Regions from separate parts of the Herbaspirillum seropedicae genome, predicted to be linked through region 2. Evidence: predicted binding sites of a transcription regulator. Region 2 holds the regulator's gene; the other holds the start of a gene.

Region 1 (3,615 bases), 1.6 Mb from region 2:
GCATCAGCAGGGTCTTGTTTTCGTGGTCGGACTTGACGGCGTCGGCGATGAGCTTGCTGCCTTCCTCGTCGCGACCCATCGAGAAGGCGGCCTTGGCCAGGGCCAGCGTGGCCATGTCCGAGGTCTCTTCGCCAGCAGCCTGGCGGGCGGTCTCGAAGGCCTGCTGGGCCGAGATGGTATCGCCCAGCTGCACGTAGGCCTGGGCTTGCACGGCGGCTTGCGCCGAGATGAACAGCTTGGATTCCTCGTAGCGGCGCGGGGCGCTTTCCAGCAGGCGCAGGGCGGCATCGGCGTCACCACTGTCGATATGCACCTGGGCCAGCGAGAGCAGGTCGGTGGGTTGTGCGGTCAGCGAGCCCTTGGTGTGCTTGAGCACCTTGTCATAGGCTTCGCGCGCCTGGTCCAGGTGGCCGCTGCGATAGGCCACATCACCCACCAGCCGGCTGCGGCGCGCCGAAGGGATGATTTCCGACGAGCGCGTGAGCGCCTCCAGCGCACCTTCCTGGTTGCCCTGGGCCTCGTCGATCTGCGCCAGCAGGTCATAGGCGGCGATGAACTGCTTGTTCTGCGCCAGCACATCCTCGACGATGGCGCGAGCGTCGTCCATCTGGCCGGCCACGATATTGCAACGGGCCAGGCCGATCTTGGCCCAGACCAGGTCGTCACGCATGCCCAGCGCCTGCTTGTAGACCTCGCGCGCCTCGTCGACGCGGCGCTGCTCGATGAGCAGCGTCCCCTTGGTCTTCATGATCTCCACGATCCACTTGGGCGCCGCCTTGAGCACGTTGTCGCATTCGGCGATGGCGCCGCTGATGTCCTTGCGCTTCATCTTCTCGGTCACCGGCAGCATGGCGTGCTGCTTTTCCAGCAGGCGGTCCACGCGCTCGGCGATGCGGCTGGCCGTCAGCGGCTTGAGCATGTAGGCGTCAGGCTGGAACTCGGCCGCGCTGGCCACCAGGTTGTAGCCGCTCTCGGCGGTGACCATGATGAACATGCAGGTCGGCGAGAGCATGTTCTGGGTGCGGAAGAACTCCAGCAGCTGCTGGCCGTTGCTTTCCTTGTTCAGGTTGTAGTCGCAGATGATCAGGTCATAGTTGCCCGATTGCACGAAACGGATGGCCTCATCAGGCGTGGCGGCCTGATCGACCTTGGTCACGCCCAGCTGTCCCAGGTGCATGCGGATGTTCTGACGCATCGTCGGCATGTCGTCGATGATCAGGCTGCGAAGGGCGCTGATATGGCTGAAAGGCACTAAACTCATGGGAACAATGTATCCAACGATGTGGACTGCAAAATATTGCTGTAATGCAATAAGCGTCAAGATGGCGTAGTTTTACACTTATATTGACGTAAAGCTGACGAAAAATTCTACCAAGTCGCGAGTGTGCCGTTTTTTTGCCGCCCTTGCATCATTCCTCTGCGATTTAGCCGCTTGGAGGGACCGCGACTCTCTTATAATTGTGGTTTTCCTTCCGAACGCTTCTCGGGCGACGAACAAAACGCTTGCACGAAGCACTGTTTTTTTATACAGTATCGCTCTATCGGGGCGTTGAACCGATGCGCGCGGCGAGGCCGCAGCGACATTGCGTTAGATATTGCGCTGTATTGCCGGTCCACCGGCCGCCCCAGCATCACATTCCCCGGGTACCCCTTCTTCACGACATTTTGCCGAGAGAGACTTATGGACGACAAAAAAGCTGCGAACAACTCTGAGAAGAGCAAGGCGCTGGCCGCCGCGTTGGCACAGATTGAAAAGCAGTTTGGCAAGGGCTCGGTGATGCGCATGGAAGATGGCGTCATCGCCGAGGAAATCCAGGCGGTCTCCACTGGCTCACTGGGCCTGGACATCGCCCTGGGCATCGGCGGCCTCCCGCGTGGCCGCGTCATCGAGATCTACGGCCCGGAATCCTCGGGCAAGACCACCCTGACCCTGCAATCGATTGCCGAGATGCAGAAACTGGGCGGCACCTGCGCCTTCATCGATGCCGAGCACGCACTGGACGTCACCTATGCGCAAAAGCTGGGTGTGAACCTGAACGACCTGCTGATCTCCCAGCCCGACACCGGCGAACAGGCCCTGGAAATCTGCGACGCCCTGGTACGTTCCGGCGCCGTGGACCTGATCGTGGTCGACTCCGTGGCCGCACTGACCCCCAAGGCTGAAATCGAAGGCGACATGGGCGACTCCCTGCCTGGCCTGCAAGCCCGCCTGATGTCGCAGGCGCTGCGCAAGCTGACCGGCAGCATCAACCGTACCAATACCACGGTCATCTTCATCAACCAGATCCGCATGAAGATCGGCGTCATGTTCGGCAACCCCGAAACCACCACCGGTGGTAATGCCCTGAAGTTCTACGCCTCCGTGCGCTTGGACATCCGCCGCACCGGCTCGATCAAGTCCGGCGACGAAGTCATCGGCAGCGAGACCAAGGTCAAGGTCGTCAAGAACAAGGTCGCTCCGCCGTTCCGCGAAGCCCACTTTGACATCCTGTATGGCGAAGGCACCTCGCGCGAAGGCGAGATCCTGGACCTCGGTTCCGAGCACAAGGTGGTCGAGAAGTCCGGCGCCTGGTACAGCTACAACGGCGAGCGCATCGGCCAGGGCAAGGACAATGCCCGCAACTACCTGAAGGAACATCCGGAACTGGCGCGCGAGATCGAAAACAAGGTCCGCGTGGCCCTGGGTGTGCCGGAACTGGCCGGTGGCGAAGCCGAAGCCGAAGCGAAAGCCTCCTGATCTTCCGCTCCCTCATTCATGCGCCTGCGTGGCGGCTGGGTTTGCCTGAGCCGTTGCCGTCAGGGAGGCGTTTGATTGCCCTGCGCCTGCCATGTGCTGCTGTTCTGGCGGGCGATGGGGTGCTGTCGTAGTCGCCATATCTTGTTTGTTCCGCGTTGCGGGCAGGCAGGGTATGGGTACCGAACTGCGCTTGTTTTGCCGCATTACTGCATCATTGCATCACCGCTTCATTGCATCATCGTCTCACTGCATCACCCTTTCATTGCATCCTTGCCTCACCGTTGCGATGCCCTGAATGGTTTTTACTGCATCAGCTTCCCGTGTATTCATCTGCTCCTTCGTCCGTGTAATCGAACGTCATGCCCAGACCGCCGATCAGCCTGAAAGCACGGGCGCTCAAATATCTCTCTTCACGTGAGCATAGTCGTCTGGAACTTGCGCGTAAGCTTGCCCCTTACGCGCAAGAGGGCGACGACATCGAAGCGCTGCTCCAGTGGCTGGAGCAGTCCCGCTTCCTCTCCCAGGAACGTTTTTCCGAATCGCTGGTGCATCGCCGCGCTGCGCGCTATGGCAACCAGCGCATCCTCTCCGAATTGCATGGCCACGGCATCGAAGGCGAGGCCATCGCCGACCTGAAGGCGGATCTGGCCGCTGGCGAAGCCGAGCGGGCCGCCCAGGTGCTGCGCCGTAAATTCACTGCCCCGCCGGCCGACGCCGAGACCCGCGCAAAGCAGATGCGCTTCCTGCAGCAGCGCGGCTTTTCCCATCGCAGCATCCGGGAGGCCTTCCAGACCGCCTGGCTGGACGAAGACGATCCGAGCTGACCGCGCCTTGTATCACTGTCGGCGTCATTGCCCCGAGGTAATTGCTGGGGCAAT
Region 2 (3,615 bases):
AAGCCAGGCGAACCCGGCTTTTCTATTGCAAAACGAATTGCAGCAAACAGGCGTATTACGCTTGCTCGCCCTTGACTGCGATGGTGACATCGACCACCACGTCGGTGTGCAGAGCCACCGACACGGGGTGTTCGCCAACGATCTTCAGCGGGCCGTTGGGCAGACGCACTTGCGCCTTTTCCACGGCGAAGCCCTTCTTGCCCAGGGCTTCAGCGATGTCGAAGTTGGTCACCGAACCGAACAGACGACCGTCAACGCCGGCCTTCTGCGAAACTTCAACGGTAGCGCCGGCCAGCTTTTCGCCTTGGGCTTGGGCAGCGGCCAGCTTCTCGGCAGCAGCCTTTTCCAGTTCAGCGCGCTTGGCTTCGAATTCAGCGATGGCTGCATCGGTAGCGCGGCGGGCCTTGCGTTGCGGGATCAGGAAGTTGCGTGCGAAACCGTCCTTGACGCGCACGACATCACCCAGACCGCCGAGATTCACGATTTTTTCCAACAGAATGACTTGCATGTTTTTCTCCTATTTCTCGGCGCAGATTACGCGTTGTGCAGATCGGTGTACGGCAGCAGGGCCAGGTAACGCGCGCGCTTGATGGCGGTGTCAACTTGACGCTGGTAGTGGGCCTTGGTACCGGTCAGGCGTGCCGGCATGATCTTGCCGTTTTCCTGGACGAAGTCCTTCAGGGTGTCCACGTCCTTGTAATCGACCTGTTCAACGCCAGCGGCGGTGAAACGGCAGAATTTCTTGCGCTTGAACAGCGGGTTTTGCTGTTGACGCTTGTTTTTCAGCTTGCTTTTATCGAACTTTTTACCGAATGCCATGGTTGGCTCCTGTATCTAAAAATTGGGTAAGGTCTGTTTGGCTACCTTGCGCCGCTCAATCCGGCGCGACCGGGCCAAAATCAACGATATGAAACACGACGCTCTTGCTGTTGCGATTCCTGCGGGCCAGAAAGCCGGTGAACCGGAAGATTTCACCCAGTGCCGCCCTGTTGAGCGCACCCGAGATTTCCCCCGCTGCCAGCGCCGCGATCTCGAATTCGACCTGACGCTTCATGCCAGCTTCCACCTGTTCCGACTGATGCTGCAACCTGGCAGTGACAATCGGTATACCGGCCGGCGTATAACGTAGGACATCACGTTCGGCCAGGCTGGCGATGACTTGAAACTGGTTCACTCTCCGCGATGTTCGCAGCGCTTAAGCTGCCGGAGCTTCGGTACGGCTCTTGGCCGCGTCTTCCTTCTGCACTGCCTTCAGGATGGGGGAAGGACCGGTTTCGGCCTTCTTCATCTTGACGGTCAGGTGGCGCAGGACGGCGTCGTTGAACTTGAAGCCGGTTTCGATTTCAGCCAGCGTTTCGCTGTCGACTTCGATGTTCAGGCAGACGTAGTGAGCCTTGGCCAGCTTCTGGATCTGGTAGGCCAGTTGACGACGACCCCAATCTTCGACACGGTGGACCTTGCCGCCGCGGGTGGTGACGATGCCCTTGTAACGCTCGATCATCGCCGGCACTTGCTCGCTTTGGTCCGGGTGGACGATAAATACGATTTCATAATGACGCATGTAGACTCCTTATGGACTTATTGAAGACGCCCACCCCGGCGTCAAGACGGGTGTGGGAAGAGGAAAACCCAAGATCATACAAGCTTTTGGATAGAACAGCAATCATCGGCAGGTCCGACCGACGCCTGGCAGAGACAAATCACCTTCATTGAAGGACAAGAAGACGCAGGAAGGCGCTGGGCGCAGGAAGAGAGCGATCCCCTCACCATTTTCAACCCCTCTATATATAGAGGGCCAGCTGCCCATCTATCCATAAGTGAACATAAGTGAAGAAAAACCGCAAAAGCCGCTTTTTCGACCGCTGGAAATGCATGTTGCCGTTGACACAAGGATTGCACCTGTATAAAAATACAGACTGTTCATCCACACAGCCTTCCCCGAGAGAAAGGCCCTTCCATGCTCAAACTGACCGCGCGCCAGGAACAAATCCTGAACCTGATCAAGAACGCCATCGAGAACACCGGCTTCCCTCCCACGCGCGCCGAGATTGCCGCAGAGCTGGGCTTTCGCTCTGCCAATGCTGCCGAAGAGCACCTGCAGGCCCTGGCGCGCAAGGGCGCCATCGAGATCTCGCCCGGCACCTCGCGCGGCATCCGCCTGCGCGAACCGGGCGGCCAGGCTGCCAGCCGCCAGATGGCGCTGCCCCACCCGGCCCTGATGCAACTGAGCCTGCCGCTGATCGGGCGCGTGGCCGCAGGCTCCCCCATCCTGGCACAGGAACACGTGGAAAAGACCTACCAGGTCGACCCAGCCATGTTCTCCGGCAAGCCGGACTATCTGCTCAAGGTACGCGGCATGTCCATGCGCGACGCCGGCATCCTCGATGGCGACCTGCTGGCCGTGCGCAAGACCGACCAGGCCCGCAATGGCCAGATCGTCGTGGCCCGGCTGGCTGACGAAGTCACGGTCAAGCGCTACCAGAAGACCGGCTCGGTGATCACCCTCTTCCCCGAAAATCCCGACTTCAAACCCATCATCGTCAAGCCCAACGAAGAACAGTTCGCCCTGGAAGGCCTGGCCGTAGGGCTCATGCGCAGCTGGAACTAGGCGCCAGGGGCCGCCACCGCGCCGCAGAAAGCTCTGCACTGCGGCCCGGAAGCACCCGTTCATGCAAAACCTTCGTCTAAAACGAAGGTTTTTTGCTTTCTGTTTTCCTCTTCGCCTGGACTTCGGCGCGCATATCATCCCTGCTGGAAAGCTATATCCGGTGCAACTACAGCACCCAACCACAAGGACCCCCTTCGATGTCGACGCGCAAGAACAGCAACAAGCACGGCAAGCCGGCCACCCCGCCGCCCAAGCATCCCCTGCAAGACCTGCTCGACGTGCGCAAGGCGCTTGACCTGCTGGATAGCCGCAAGACCGACGAAGCCAAGGCGTTATGCATGGCGGTCCTGTCGCGCAATCCCACGCTGGTGTTCGCCAATCATGCGCGCGGACTGGTGGCCATGCACGAAGGCAAGTTCGCCGACGCCGAAGCCTATCTGCGCAAGGCCATCGAAGCCGATCCGGAAAACGCCGAATACATGAGCAACCTGGCCGGCACGGTGCTGAGCCAGGATCGCATCGACGAAGCCATCGCCCTCTACGAACACGCCATCCGCATCGACCGGGACCACCGCGCCTCGCGCATAGGCCTGGCCAATGCGCTGCACGAGAAGAACGACCCGGAAGCCTCGGTCGCCTACTTCGAGGACGCCGTCAAGCGCGAACCCAATGCGCCCGGCCCCCTCTCCCACCTCGGCCGCGCCCTGATCGAATGCAAACGCTACAACGAAGCCGTGGCTGTGATCCTGAAGTCGCTGGAACTGCAGATCAGTTTCGCGCCGTCCCATACCGCCCTGGGCGAGGCCTTCCATGCCATGGAGATGTACAAGGAAGCCATCGAGTCCCACAAGACGGCCATCCTGCTCGATCCGCAGGATACCTATGCGCACAACAAGATTGCCGATTCCTACCTGAAGCTGAACCGGATCGACGAGGCCCACGAACACCTGTTGCGCGTCATCGAAATCGCCCCCAAGGATCCCAATGCCTACGTCAAGCTGGGATCG

What was found. Region 2 encodes LexA, which represses DNA repair genes until DNA is damaged. Its sites were predicted from a motif close to ACTGTATNNNNATACAGT; they were not measured.
Region 1: the regulator LexA is predicted to act here: its motif matches at 1,515-1,532, upstream of recA (recombinase RecA).

The regions. Positions count from the first base shown of each region.
Region 1 covers NZ_CP011930.1:718,288-721,902, forward strand. Annotated here, with positions in the region: gene ACP92_RS03265 (tetratricopeptide repeat-containing response regulator) at 1-1,261, opposite strand, end outside; gene recA (recombinase RecA) at 1,682-2,737, shown strand; gene recX (recombination regulator RecX) at 3,097-3,561, shown strand.
Region 2 covers NZ_CP011930.1:2,333,689-2,337,303, reverse strand. Annotated here, with positions in the region: gene rplI (50S ribosomal protein L9) at 56-508, opposite strand; gene rpsR (30S ribosomal protein S18) at 535-819, opposite strand; gene priB (primosomal replication protein N) at 875-1,174, opposite strand; gene rpsF (30S ribosomal protein S6) at 1,196-1,561, opposite strand; gene lexA (transcriptional repressor LexA) at 1,958-2,608, shown strand; gene ACP92_RS10325 (tetratricopeptide repeat protein) at 2,806-3,615, shown strand, end outside.